2 regions of the Mesorhizobium sp. LNHC209A00 genome follow, and region 1 is predicted to be linked to the other one. Evidence: predicted binding sites of a transcription regulator. Region 1 holds the regulator's gene; the other holds the start of a gene.
The links. Region 1 encodes HrcA, which represses chaperone genes, less so after heat shock. Its sites were predicted from a motif close to GTTAGCACTCNCNNNNNGNGAGTGCTAAC; they were not measured.
Positions count from the first base shown of each region.

Region 1 (7,124 bases):
ACGACGAATTTCTTCGCCGCGTGCAGCGCATGGAAGGGCGTGCCTTCCTCGATGGTCAGCTGGTACAGCGATAGGTGGTCGGCGGCATGGCCGATCGCCTGTTCGAGTTCCGCCTGCCAATCCTCTGGCGTCTGCCCGGGACGCGCATAGATCAGGTCGAAGGACAGGCGCGGAAAGATGTCGCGCGCGAGCCCGATGGCGTGCAAGGCTTCCCTTACGTTGTGCAGCCGGCCGAGAAAACGCAAATCCTTGTCGTTCAGCGCCTGCACGCCGAGCGAGACGCGGTTGACGCCCGCCGCCCGGTAACCGCGAAACCGCTCCGCCTCGACCGAGGACGGGTTGGCCTCGAGCGTTACCTCGATGCCGTCAGGCACCGTCCAGTTCCTGGCCACGGAGTCCAGGACCCTGGCCACGGTTTCCGGCTTCATCAGCGACGGCGTGCCGCCGCCGAGGAAGATGCTGGTCACTTCGCGTGGCCCGGTGCGCTGGCGCATCGTTGCCAACTCGGCCTCGAAGGCCGCGGCAAAGCGCTCCTGGTCGACCGGCTGGTGGCGGACATGGCTGTTGAAGTCGCAATAGGGGCACTTGGCCGCGCAGAACGGCCAATGCACGTAGACGCCGAAGCCGGGACCGCGGTCGAGAGCCATGGTGGTGCCGGATCCGATCATGCCGAGCCAAGCCTCACCGAACCAAGCCGGGCTTGGGCGAATTTCTGGAAGGCGCGGGCGCGGTGCGACAGCGCCGTCGCCTGGCCGGGTTTCCAGCCGTGCTTTTCCTCCGCGCTCATTTCGCCGAAGGTCTTGTCGAAGCCATTGGGCAGGAACACCGGATCATAGCCGAAGCCGAGCTCGCCGCGCGGCGGCCAGACCAGCGTGCCCTCGGCCTCACCGCGATAATATTCGGCCTCGCCGTCGGGAAAGGCGAGGCAGATGACGGCGACAAAGCGGCCCGTGCGCCGTTCGGGCGTGGCCGCGCCAACTTCCTGCATCGCCACTTCGGTGCGCTGCATGGCCATGGCGAAATCGCGCGATCCGTCCGGAGTCTCGGCCCAGTTCGCTGTATAGACGCCGGGCGCGCCGTCGAGCGCGTCGACACACAGGCCAGAATCGTCCGACAGTGCCGGCAGCCCGGTCGCCTTTGCGGCGGCAAAGGCCTTGATGTAGGCGTTTTCCTCGAAGGTGGTGCCGGTTTCGTCCGGCTCGGGCAGGCCATACGCCTTGGCCGATTTCGCCTCGAAGCCGAACGGCCCCATCAGCTCGGCGAATTCGCGCAGCTTGCCTTCATTGTGGCTGGCGACGACGATCTTCTTGCCATCAAGCGCATGGAGGTTTGGCGAATGCATCAAAGGCCCCAGATTCTCGGCTCGGCGAACTCGATCGAATTGCCCGAAGGGTCGCGTATATAGATCGAACGGCCACCTTGCGGCCATTCGAATTCGCTTTCGATGGCGATTTTCTTCGCCATGAGATGGGCTTTCCAAAGCTCAATTTCATCGGCGGTCGCGGCAAAGCACAGATGGCCCTCGCCGACCGCGCCATGCGGCGGCACTTTCAGCCTTGCATCGGGTGCGGGCGGAATTTTGGTCGCCTCGGCGTTGAAGACGAGCAGCACGCCCACGCCACAGCGGAAGAACAGGTGGCGGCCGTCGACCTTGCCGAGGGGAGTGAGGCCGAGAATGTCGGTGTAGAAGACTTCTGCTTCAGCGAGGTCGGTGACGTAGAGGGCCGATTCCAGGATTGCGGAGGGTGTCACGAGGCGCCCCCCTCTGCCCTGCCGGGCATCTCCCCCTCAAGTGGGGAGATTGGCGGTTTCAGCTCCGCCGCACATCCTGCGCCGTTGATAGATGTCGAAAGCCGATCGAACATCCGATCTCCCCCCTTGAGGGGGAGATAGCCGGCAGGCCAGAGGGGGGCGCCCAGGCTCGGCATCGAAAACTCAGGCCACCGCCATCTGCTGCAGGCTGACCAACCGGGAAATGCCCTTCTTGGCCAGGCCCATCAAGGCCGCGAATTGCTCTTCGGAGAAAGGCTCGCCTTCGGCGGTGCCCTGGATCTCGACGATGCCGCCCTTGCCGGTCATGACGAAATTGGCGTCGGTGCCGGCCGAGGAATCCTCGATATAATCGAGATCGATGACCGGCTGGCCGTCATGGATGCCGCAGGAAATCGCCGCGACATGATCCTTCAGCACTTTCGAAACGCTCGCCATCTGCCGCGCTTCCATCCAGCGCAGGCAGTCATACAACGCCACCCAGCCGCCGGTGATCGAAGCGGTGCGAGTGCCGCCATCGGCCTGGATGACGTCGCAGTCGACGGTGATCTGCTGTTCGCCCAGCGCCTGCAGGTCGACCACGGCGCGCAGCGAACGGCCGATCAGCCGCTGGATTTCCAGCGTGCGGCCGCCCTGCTTGCCGGCTGAGGCCTCGCGGCGCATGCGCTCGCCGGTCGAGCGTGGCAGCATGCCATATTCGGCCGTCACCCAGCCCTTGCCGGAATTGCGCATCCAGCCAGGCACCTTTTCCTCGAGGCTCGCGGTGCACAGGACATGCGTGTCGCCGAACTTCACCAGGCACGAGCCTTCGGCATGCTTGGAGACGCCGCGCTCGAAGGATATGGCGCGCATTTCGTCGAATTGGCGTTTGGAGGGGCGCATTCGGCCTGCTTTCTTGTCATTTTTGAATTGTGGCCGGCTTGTAGCCCCACCAAGCCCGTGGTGCAAAGGAAAATGGCCGAGCGATCCGGCACAGACACCGGGTTGCGCGCGGCGCACCGAAGTCTATATCCTTGAACCGGAGGTTTTTGGCCGAATGACCAAGGCAGTCGATCCCGTTTCGCAGTCGTTGGCTCTTCAGTCACTCGACATGCGCTCGCGCGACATCTTCCGGCGCATCGTCGATTCCTACCTGCGGGACGGCGAACCCGTGGGCTCGCGCAGCCTGTCGCGCATCCTGCCGTCCTCGCTGTCGCCCGCCACCATCCGCAACGTGATGAGCGACCTCGAGCATCTCGGGCTGATTTATGCGCCGCACATCTCGGCCGGGCGCCTGCCGACCCAGGCTGGCCTGCGTTTCTTCGTCGACGCCTTCATGGAGCTTGGCGACCTCTCCGACGAGGAGCGCCGCACCATCGAGGCACAGGTGCGGGCCTCCGGCTCGGGCGCGACGCTTGAGCATATGCTGACCGAGGCCAGCCAGATGCTGTCGGGCATGTCGCGCGGCGCCGGCCTGGTGCTGGCGGCCAAGAACGAGGTGGCGCTCAAGCATATCGAATTCATCCAGCTGGAGCCGACCAAGGCGCTTGCCGTGCTGGTCTCGCAGAATGGCGATGTCGAGAACCGCGTCGTCGAACTGCCCGCCGGCATCACCGTCTCGCAACTGCACGAGGCCTCGAACTTCCTCAACGCGCATATTCGCGGCCGCACGCTGGCCGAGGCGCGCACCGAGATCGCCCGCATCAAGGAAGAGACGAGAGCCGCCCTCGACACGCTGTCGCAGGACCTCGTCGAGAAGGGACTTGCGGTGTGGGCCGGCGCCGAAAGCGGCCTGCCGGCGCGGCTCATCGTGCGCGGCCGCGCAAATCTGCTGGAAAACGTCACCGCCCAGGCCGACATCGAACTCTTGCGCCACCTGTTCGAGGACATGGAGACGCAGGACGGGCTGATCCAGCTGCTCGACCTCGCCGAGCAGGGATCGGGCGTGCGCATCTTCATCGGCTCGGAGAACAAGCTGTTCTCGCTGTCGGGCTCGTCGCTGGTGGTGGCGCCCTATCGCGACAAGGACGCCCGCGTCGTCGGTGCGCTCGGCGTCATCGGCCCGACCCGGCTCAACTATGCCCGCATCGTGCCGATGGTGGATTATACGGCGCAGCTGATTTCCCGCATGCTGAGGTAAGAGAGCCGAGGAATTATCGCTTTGGGTTCCATGCCGGAATTCGACCGCGTCCCGAGGACGATGACTTTCCTGGCGGGACCCAATCCAAACGGGCTGCAAAGGAGAAAAAGAATGGCGCTCGAATCGTTCAAGGCCCAGATCAGTCTGCTGCTCGAAGAGATGGTCAACCAGCCGGAGGACCAGCACGAAATTCAGGAACAGCTGCGCGAAAAACTGCGGGAAATGCGCGCCATGGGCCTGCCGTTGCCGGCCGATCTCGTTGAATTGGAAAAACGCCTGGACGACGATTTTTACGCTGCCGGGACCTGATTCCAGGAGGTTGCTTCAAGTCATTGTGCGTCACGGAACCCACGGGCAAACCGATCGTTGATTTCCCTCACGACTGATTGGAGGAAGTGATGCGACTGGCTGGACTGGCGATGTCCGCACTGTTTATCACGACCGCGGCGCTCGCCCAGCAAGCGGACCAGCCTCTGCTCAAAGGTACGGCCGCCTTCGGCGACTGGCGGGCGGACAGGCCCGGCATACGCCGGCTGATCAAGCCGGAAGACCTGCCGAAGCCCTATGTCACCGAATCCGCCTCCAATAGCGCCGGCGTAATCGACATGCCGGCGGATGCAAAGCCGCATCTGCCGCCGGGATTTTCGGCCGAGTTGATCGCCTCGGGGATCGACAATCCGCGCGTCGTGCGCATCGCACCCAATGGCGACCTGTTCGTTGCCGACAGCAAGGCCAACCAGGTCCGCGTCTATCGCCTGGCGAAGGGCAGCGCGAAAGCCGCTGAGAAAAGTATCTTTGCCGGCGGTCTCAACCGGCCCTATGGCATTGCCTTCTATCCCCCGGGCAAGGACCCGCAATGGGTCTACGTCGCCAATAGCGACAGCATCGTGCGTTTTGCCTATGGCAATGGCGACCTGAAGGCCTCGGGCGAGCCGCAAACCATCGTCGGTGACATCCCCTCGACCCACCACTGGACCCGCGACATCGCCTTCTCGCCCGACGGCAAGACACTTTACCTCTCCGTCGGCTCCGGCTCGAATGTCGCCGAGGACATGGGCAAGAGGCCCAGGGGCGGGCTCGACGCCTGGGCCAAGGCTGAGCCGCTCGGCGCCAGTTGGGGTTCCGAGGCGGGCCGGGCCGAGGTCCGGGCCTTCGATCCCGACGGCAAGAATGGCCGCACAGTCGCCACCGGCTTGCGCAACTGTTCGGGCATGACCGTCCAGCCGGCGACCGGCGCGCTATGGTGTGTCGTCAACGAGCGTGACGGGCTCGGCGACGATGTGCCCGCCGAATACGCGACATCGGTCAGGGAAGGCGCCTTCTATGGCTGGCCCTGGTATTATATCGGCGACAATGAGGACCCGCGTCACAAGGGCGAGCGGTCCGATCTCGCCGGCAAGGCTGACAATCCCGACGTGCTGATGCAGGCGCATTCCGCGCCGCTCAACATCGCCTTCTACGATGGCAAGGATTTGCCCGCCGACGCCGGCTTTCCCCAGGCGTATCGAGGCGACGCCTTCGTTGCCCTGCACGGCTCTTGGAACCGCGGCAGCAGGACCGGCTACAAGGTGGTCCGGCTCAAGTTCAAGGACGGCAAGCCGACCGGCGAATACGAGGATTTCATGACCGGCTTCGTCGTTTCCAATGGCGAAGTGTGGGGCCGCCCGGTCGGCGTTGCGGTGGCCAGCGACGGATCCTTGATCGTCTCCGAGGACGGCAACGGCACGATCTGGCGCGTGACTTACAATGGCGACCGCTCCTGATCTTCTTGCGAACCGGTCCAATGCCGTCTGGTGCAAGCGAATCCCGCGCTCAGGGCGTTCTCCTGGAGGCCGTCCCGTGCGACAAGGCCGCGACCGCCCTTGGACGCCACGCCATGACCCTCACCGGATTCCTCGCCTACAGTGCCGCTCTCGGTATCGCCGCCGCCATTCCTGGCCCCGGCGTCACCGCGCTGGTCGCGCGTGCGCTGGGCTCGGGCTTTCGCTCGTCGCTGGCCATGTCCTTTGGCCTCATGCTTGGCGATCTCACCTACCTGACCGCCGTGGTGCTGGGTCTCGCTTTCGTCGCGCAGGAGTTCGGCATGGTATTCCTGGCCATCAAATGGGCCGGCGTCGCCTACCTGGCTTTTCTCGGCTGGCGCTTCTGGACCGCCGGCATCAGACCCGAAACCGTCGAAGCCCGGAAGGGCAAGGGCGGATTGCTGTCGAGCTTCGTCGCCGGCCTCACCGTGACGCTCGGCAATCCGAAGACGATGATCTTCTACCTCGCCATCACGCCGACCATCGTCGACCTGAAGACGATCACGCTTGCCGATTACGGCATTCTCGTCGCGCTGACGGTCATCGTCCTGTTCGTCGTGCTGCTGCCTTACCTGGTGCTGGCGGCCAAGGCGCGCTGGTTCCTGAAGTCGCCGCGCGCGCTGAGGGTGCTGAACCGCACCGCCGGCGCCTTCATGGTTGGCGCGGCGGCGGCGATCGCCGCCCGCCAGTAGGTCGTTTCAGCCAAACCATTCCCCGGCCTGGGCTGTTTCGAGAAATGCGTTTCCGAGGGCCAGGCGTTTTCAGCACGCGCTCCCACTCGGATATTTTCCAGCTGCGGCCTATCTTGCGCGGTTGAAAGCCCTATTCTGTCGGCGACTGCCAATTGCCTGAAATCCAGGGAGCGAAACCAATGAACAAGCCCGTCACTTCAGCCCGTGTGCCCGGCCGCGGCCGCATCTACAATTCCATCACCGACACGATCGGCGACACGCCCCTGGTACGGCTCGACAAGTTCGCCAAGGAGAAGGGCATCGTCGCCAATCTGGTCGCCAAGCTCGAATTCTTCAATCCGATCGCCTCGGTCAAGGACCGTATCGGCGTGGCGATGATCGAGGCGCTGGAAGCGGCGGGCAAGATTGCCCCAGGCAAGACCACGCTGATCGAGCCGACATCCGGCAACACCGGCATCGCGCTCGCCTTCGCCGCCGCCGCCAAGGGCTACAAGCTGATCCTGACCATGCCGGAGACGATGTCGGTAGAGCGCCGCAAGATGCTGGCGCTGCTCGGCGCCGAACTGGTGCTGACCGAAGGTCCGAAAGGCATGAAGGGCGCCATCGCCAAGGCTGACGAACTGGCCGCGACGATCCCCAACGCCATCATTCCGCAGCAGTTCGAAAACCCCGCCAATCCGGAAATCCATCGCACGACGACGGCCGAGGAAATCTGGAACGACACGCAGGGCGAAGTCGACA
Region 1 covers NZ_AYWT01000002.1:750,600-757,723, reverse strand. Annotated here, with positions in the region: gene hemW (radical SAM family heme chaperone HemW) at 1-668, opposite strand, end outside; gene rdgB (RdgB/HAM1 family non-canonical purine NTP pyrophosphatase) at 665-1,342, opposite strand; gene X739_RS158955 (VOC family protein) at 1,342-1,752, opposite strand; gene rph (ribonuclease PH) at 1,936-2,652, opposite strand; gene hrcA (heat-inducible transcriptional repressor HrcA) at 2,807-3,889, shown strand; gene X739_RS158970 (hypothetical protein) at 4,001-4,198, shown strand; gene X739_RS158975 (sorbosone dehydrogenase family protein) at 4,288-5,652, shown strand; gene X739_RS158980 (LysE family translocator) at 5,766-6,383, shown strand; gene cysK (cysteine synthase A) at 6,563-7,124, shown strand, end outside.

Region 2 (7,124 bases), on a different contig from region 1:
ACCTCGTTGATCATCTGCGTCCACGGGCCGTTGGCGGAGTTGATCAGGTCGTTGAACACCACCGAATACGGCGTCTTGCCCTTGGCCATCGCCTCGGCGGCAATCTGGTAGCGCGGGTCGAGCTCCTTCAGCGCGTCCTTGGCGATGTCGCCGCGCACCGGCAGGCTGCCGTATTTGGCGAGAATCGTCTGGCCTTCGAGCGAATAGGCGAAGTCCAGGAACTCCTTCACCACGGCGAGCTTCTTGGTGCCCTTGGTGACAACGAAATTGTCGCCGCCGGCAAAGGACGACCAGTTGCCATCCTTGCCTGGCAGGAAGGTGACGCCGTAATCGACATCAGGATATTGCGTATTGAGCGCGCCGATGGCGAAGGCGCCGGAGGGCGAGATCCCGATATTGCCGGCGGCGAAGGCGGCGAAGAAATTGGCGCCGGTGTCGGTCTGCGCGCCCGCCGGAACCAAATCCTTCTTGACCATCGAGCGGTAGAGATCGATGGCGCCGCGCAGTTGCGGGCTGTCCAGCGTCGCCTTTGAGCCGTCCTCCGACAGGATATCGCCGCCCGAGGCCCAGATCAGCGGCGTGAATGTGAAGATGTTGCAGCCGCCGCAATTGCCGGAGAAGTAGAAGCCCTTGATGTTGCCGCCAAGCGCGTTGACCTTCTCGGCGTCGGCTTCGATCTCGGCCCAGTTGGCCGGGCCTTTTTCAGGGTCGAGGCCTGCCTGCTTGAACAGCTTCTTGTTCCAGATCAGCACCGAGGCGTCGGCCGAGAAGGGCAGGCCGTAAATGCGGTCCTTGTAGGTGCCGGTCTTCACATGAGCGGGCGACAGGCTGGCGAAATAGGGGAGCGACTTTGCCCAGTCGGTGATGTCCTCCAACTGGCCGGCGGCGGCGAAGGAGGGCGTGTAGATCAGGTCGAGCGACAGCGCGTCGGGCGCCGTGCCGCCGGCTGCGGCCGCGCCATATTTCGGGATGATCTCGGCATTGGGGATGATGTCGAGCTTGACCTGGTCCTTGTTCGCCTTGTTGAAGGCGTCGACGATCCTCGGCATGAAGTTCGAGCCGTCAGCACGTACCCAGATGTTGGCGGTTTCGGCGGCGGCAAATTGCAGGCCGCAACCCAGAACGGCAGCCGTCAACGTCAATTTGGTCAGGGCCAGTCTGGTCAGCGTCAGTCTGGTCAGCGTCAGTCTGGTCAGGGTCAGTTTGGCAATCAAAGTCCTCATGTTCTCCTCCTCCTCATTTGGCCGCGATGCGCGGCTTGCCGCCGATTGCGGCGCTTCGTTTTTCAGCCGCCTTTGTCAGCCATCGGGCAGGCGGCCGCAGGACTGCCGCACCACCAGCCGGCACGGCAGTTTTCTGATGCCCGGCGCGGCGGACTTGCCGCCGACCAGGGAAAGCAGGGTCAGCCCGGCCTCGCGGCCGAGTGCTGTCAGGTTCATGTCGACCGAGGTCAGCGGCGGGCGGGTCGCCTCGGCCACGATCTCCCAATTGTCGAAGCCGATGACGCCGACATCGCCGGGAACGCTCAAGCCACGCTCGCGCAGAGCATCGATGACGCCCCGCGCGATCTGGTCGTTGCCGCAGAAGACGGCGTCCGGCTTTTCCTCCCCGTCATCGAAAAGGATCGTCACCGCCTCATGCCCCCAGGCTTCCGACCAGGCGCCAAGCAACGGCTCGCTCATCGGCAGGCCGTTTTCGATCAGCGCGGCGCGATAGGCCTGCGCCCGTTCATGCACCACGGCAAAGCTGGCCGGGCCGGTGACATGCGCGATGCGTTTGCGGCCGAGCCGGCAGAAATGCTCGACGGCCAGCCGCGCCCCGCCGGCATCGTCGGAAACGAAGGCGACGGCGTCGGGATCGGGCTGGGTGAAGGCGTAGATGACCGGGATGCGCAAATTGGCGAGATCGATCGGCAGATGACGGTCGATGCGCTTGCCGGTGGCGATGATGCCGTCGACGCGCTTGTCGAGCATGGCCTCGACATGGAGCTGGCCGAGGCGGGGATCCTCCTCGACATTGCACAGGAATACCGAGACACCGGCATCGACCAGCGCATCCGAAATGCCCGACATCAGCGGCAGCGAGAAACGGCCATAGGTGTCGTTGGTGAGCAGGCCGACAGTAAAGGAGCGGCGCCTCAGCAGGCTCTGCGCCAGGCTGTTGGGCCGGAAGCCCAGGCTGCGCGCCGTCTCTCGAATGCGTTCGCGGGTCTCGGCGGTCATGCGCCCCTGATCGTTGAGCGCCTTGGATGCGGTGGCAACGCTGACGCCGGCCTGCGCGGCCACGTCACGCAAAGTGACGGGTTTGGGAAAGACCGAAACTGGCTGATCGTCCGATGCCATCGCGGCAAAAATCCTTGGTTGGGAAAAGGTTTTCTCTTACCGCCCGGAATAGAGCCGGCCAACGGCCGAACCCGATCGGGAATGTCTGGAAAAACCTTTTCTCAACTCGAGGCTAGTCCACATCAATGGCCGGTTCAAGAGAAAAGTTACTACTGCTGGCGAGATCGGATTTGTGAGCGAGCCGCGGCCATCGGAGCCGGTTCACAAGTGGCCGTGCGCCAGTTGAAACTCCGGTATCTCCCGGGCCGAACCGCAACGGGCGCCGATTTGGCATGCAGCGAGTTCGCTAAAGGGTGCTATGGAGGGGCTGGGCAAGTTCGCCGAGCCAACTCCCGACATTCGAGGTCAACTTCGTGCGTGAACCGTCGCCGCTGCCCGTCTTTGGAAAACTTGGCGCCAAGGCACCCGCCGCCCTGGTGGCCGCACCGGCCGTGTCGGCGCGTAGCGCGGCACGCCTGCGGGAGATGCTGACCGCGCATGGCGGCATGGCGCTGAAGCTTTCGGTTGTCGCCTGGACGGTAGCGGTCCTGGGCATGGTCTTCTTCGTGTTGCGAGGCTGAGCCACACCGCATGGCCAATCATGCACCGCGCATGGACTTGCCCCAAGGCTGGGCCATCATCGATGTCTTGACCGGTCAGCCTGCAGTACTCAGGCAAAGGGTGATGGTCGGCATGAACCCGAAAAATGCCGATATGGTGTCGATCAGATGAGTGTCCGAGACGTCAAGTGCCGGGAGAGGGCTGAGTGTAAGTCCTGCCCCGTCTCATCGCCTTGACGCATTCATGGACTGAAGATCGCTTCGCGCTTTATCTGGATTTGCGGCTGCGTCTCAGCCGAAATCATCCGATGTCAGGACATACAGGCTCTTGCGGGTGCGGCCGTAGGCCTTGGCGGCGACGTCGTGGATAGTGGAACTCGACCGGTCGAAGGCGGCAAGATAGCCGGCCTCGTCGGCGGCGGTGTCCGGCTGCATCCTGGCCATTGCGTCGGCGGCCACGGAGAAGGAAATCTGGAGCATGCCGTCATGGCCAACGAAGCGAATGCGTTTGCCGGCCACGTCATAGCTGCGGCTGCGGTTGGGGAATGTCAGGCTCATGTCTTGACCCCCGTTGCCGCAGCCTTCTTCACCACCCGCTTCTTTTTCGGCGTCGGGTTCAGTGCTTCCGTCACGCGATCGGCTTCTTCCTTGGCCAACCGCAATTCCCTTAGCCTCGCCGTCTTGATCTCCCTGGCCCTCGCCTCGGACATGTATTCGGCGGTTGCCTTGTTGCGTTCCGCGGTTTTCTTCTGCTTGTCGACAAAGCGGGCTTCAGCTTTTTGCATGATCGTCTGATTGCCGTCGGCCATTGAAGAAATCTCCTTGCGCATGAAATCGTGAAAGCGAACTTGTCCGATAAATAGGCGCTCGACCGGAAAAATTCAATTTTCGAAAATATTTGGCTGACTTCGGATATCAGGAAACCGGGTGCGAAACTAATACTTCCAACATTTAATTCCGTCCCCCGATAAATTTTGGCACTCCTATCTATCGAGTGCCAAACCGCCTATAGAGAGGGCGCGGCCGCCTATGCCGGCCGCAGAAAGAAGTTCCCATGAAGTTCCGTCCACTCCACGACCGCGTCGTCGTCCGGCGCGCCGAAGGCGACACCAAATCCAAGGGCGGCATCATCATTCCCGACAATGCCAAGGAAAAGCCTGCGGAAGGCGAAGTCATTGCCGTCGGCCCAGGGGCACGCGACGAAAACGGCGCGCTCGTTCCGCTCGACGTCAAGGCCGGCGATTTGATCTTATTCGGCAAATGGTCGGGCACCGAGGTCAAGATCGACGGCGAAGACCTGCTGATCATGAAGGAAGCCGACATTATGGGCGTCATCGAAAGGGCTGTCGAAGCCAAGAAGGCCGCCTGACTGGAGCGCCGCGCGTTCGGCGCGGCGGCTGGCCCCCCTCAAACTCGATTGGATAAAAAATCATGTCTGCCAAGGAAATCAAATTCTCCACCGATGCGCGTGACCGCATGCTGCGCGGCGTCGAAATCCTCACCAATGCGGTGAAGGTGACGCTGGGTCCCAAGGGCCGCAACGTCATCATCGACAAGGCTTACGGCGCTCCGCGCATCACCAAGGATGGCGTCACCGTCGCCAAGGAAATCGAGCTTGCCGACAAGTTCGAAAACATGGGCGCGCAGATGGTGCGCGAAGTGGCCTCGAAGACCAACGACCTTGCCGGTGACGGCACCACGACAGCCACGGTGCTGGCCGCTTCGATCCTGCGCGAAGGCGCCAAGCTGGTCGCCGCCGGCATGAACCCGATGGACCTGAAGCGCGGCATCGACCAGGCCGTTGCCGCCGTCGTCGGGGAAATCAAGGCGAAGGCCAAGAAGGTCAAGTCGTCGGCCGAGATCGCGCAGGTCGGCACCATCGCCGCGAATGGCGACGCCAGCGTCGGCGAAATGATCGCCAAGGCAATGAACAAGGTCGGCAATGACGGCGTCATCACGGTTGAGGAAGCCAAGACCGCCGAGACCGAACTCGACGTCGTCGAAGGCATGCAGTTCGACCGCGGCTATCTCTCGCCCTACTTCGTCACCAATGCAGACAAGATGCGCGCCGAGCTCGAGGATCCCTATATCCTCATCCACGAGAAAAAACTCGGCAATCTCCAGGCGATGCTGCCGATCCTCGAAGCGGTGGTGCAGGGCGGCAGGCCGCTGCTGATCATTTCAGAGGACGTCGAAGGCGAGGCGCTGGCCACGCTGGTCGTGAACAAGCTGCGCGGCGGCCTCAAGGTCGCGGCCGTCAAGGCGCCGGGCTTCGGCGATCGCCGCAAGGCGATGCTGGAAGACATCGCGGTGCTCACATCGGGCCAGATGATTTCCGAGGATCTCGGCATCAAGCTCGAAAACGTCACCATCGAGATGCTCGGCCGCGCCAAGCGCGTGCTGATCGAGAAGGACACCACCACGATCATCGACGGCGCCGGCACCAAGGCGACGATCCAGGCGCGCGTCGCCCAGATCAAGGGCCAGATCGAGGAGACCACCTCGGACTACGACAAGGAAAAGCTGCAGGAGCGGCTGGCCAAGCTGTCGGGCGGCGTTGCCGTCATCCGCGTCGGCGGCGTCACCGAGTCGGAAGTGAAGGAAAAGAAGGACCGCATCGACGACGCGCTGAACGCGACGCGCGCTGCGGTCGAGGAAGGCATCGTGCCAGGCGGCGGAGTGGCCCTGCTTCGTGCCCGGTCGGCGCTATCGGGCCTGAACGGCGCCAATGCGGATGTCACCGCCGGCATCTCCATCGTGCTTCGCGCGCTTGAGGCGCCGATCCGCCAGATCGCCGAGAATTCCGGCGTGGAGGGCTCAGTGGTCGTCGGCAAGCTCGCCGACAGCAAGGACCACAATCAGGGCTTCGACGCTCAGAACGAGACCTATGTCGACATGATCAAGGCCGGCATCGTCGACCCGGCGAAGGTGGTGCGCACCGCATTGCAGGATGCCGGCTCGATCGCGGCCTTGCTGATCACCGCCGAAGCGATGATCACCGACATCCCGCCGAAGGATGCGGCGCCGGCGGGTGGTGGTGGCGGCATGGGCGGTTACTAGGGCGGCAGCTGGAAGGGCAGCCAGGTCTCGCGAGGTTGGCGCAATGGAGCGCTGCCTTGCGTGAGCATCCGGCGGCTGTCCTGATCTTGCGGCTTTCGCTGTGGTTGGGATTCACGGTAGACTGTTTCGGTGGGCCGTTGGTGCGGAGCTAACTCATCGACGGAACCGCGATTCCCAGTTTGGAGACAAGTCATGTTCGCGGCCCAGGCCATTGATATCTCAGACAAGGCCGCGTTCTACCGCGGCCTTGTCAAGCAATTGAAGGCTCTGCTCGAGGGCGAGCACGATTCGATCGCCAACGCCGCCAACACCGCGGCGCTTATCTTCCAGATGGTGCCCGACCTCAACTGGGCCGGCTTCTATTTCCTGGCATCGGACGAGGAGTTGGTGCTGGGCCCCTTCCAGGGCAAGCCGGCCTGCGTGCGCATCGCCGTCGGCCAGGGCGTATGCGGCACGGCGGTCGAGCTCGGCACCTCGATGCTGATCAAGGACGTGCATGATTTCCCCGGCCACATCGCCTGCGACGCCGCCTCGCGCTCCGAGCTGGTCGTGCTGCTCGAGGACGAGGAGGGCGTTTTCGGCGTGCTCGATCTCGACAGCCCGCTGCCCGGCCGCTTCGACAGTGCCGACCAGGCCGGCATCGAGGCGCTGGCGGCGATCTATGTCGCGGCGAGCTCGTTCCAGGACTAGTTAGCCCGAGACCTTCACCAGCATCAGGCTGAAGCCGCCGATGAACAGGAAGGCGCAGAAGGCGAGCGCCAGCGGGCGCAGGCCGCGCGAGCGCAGTTGCGAAATGTCTGCCTGCAGTCCCATGGCGGCCAGCCCCATGGTGAGCATGATGGTGGTGGCCAGCACCACCGCCTGCTTCACTTCGGCTGGTATCATGACCAGGCTGTTCAACGCCACGACGGCGACAAAGGCGGCGACGAACCATGGCATGGGCGGGCGTGCAGCTGCCTGGTCGCTGCTCCCGCGGCGTGCCATCAGGCCGAGCGCGACGACCATCGGCGCCAGCATGGCGACACGGGTCAGCTTGGCGACGGTGGCGATCTCGCCTGACTGGGGGCCGTTCTGGAAACCGGCGCCGATGACCTGCGCCACCTCATGGATGGAGGCGCCGGCCCACAGTCCGAAGGCGTGCTGGTCGAGGCCGAGCAGTGGCGCCAGCACCGGGAAGCCGAGC
Region 2 covers NZ_AYWT01000003.1:816,387-823,510, forward strand. Annotated here, with positions in the region: gene X739_RS154575 (sugar ABC transporter substrate-binding protein) at 1-1,223, opposite strand, end outside; gene X739_RS154570 (LacI family DNA-binding transcriptional regulator) at 1,299-2,342, opposite strand; gene X739_RS154565 (hypothetical protein) at 2,696-2,902, shown strand; gene X739_RS154560 (DUF1488 domain-containing protein) at 3,173-3,439, opposite strand; gene X739_RS154555 (hypothetical protein) at 3,436-3,690, opposite strand; gene X739_RS154550 (co-chaperone GroES) at 3,936-4,250, shown strand; gene groL (chaperonin GroEL) at 4,313-5,941, shown strand; gene X739_RS154540 (GAF domain-containing protein) at 6,134-6,631, shown strand; gene X739_RS154535 (YeiH family protein) at 6,632-7,124, opposite strand, start outside.
Region 2: a site for HrcA is predicted at 3,855-3,883, ahead of X739_RS154550 (co-chaperone GroES). Genes of this name have one in related genera too.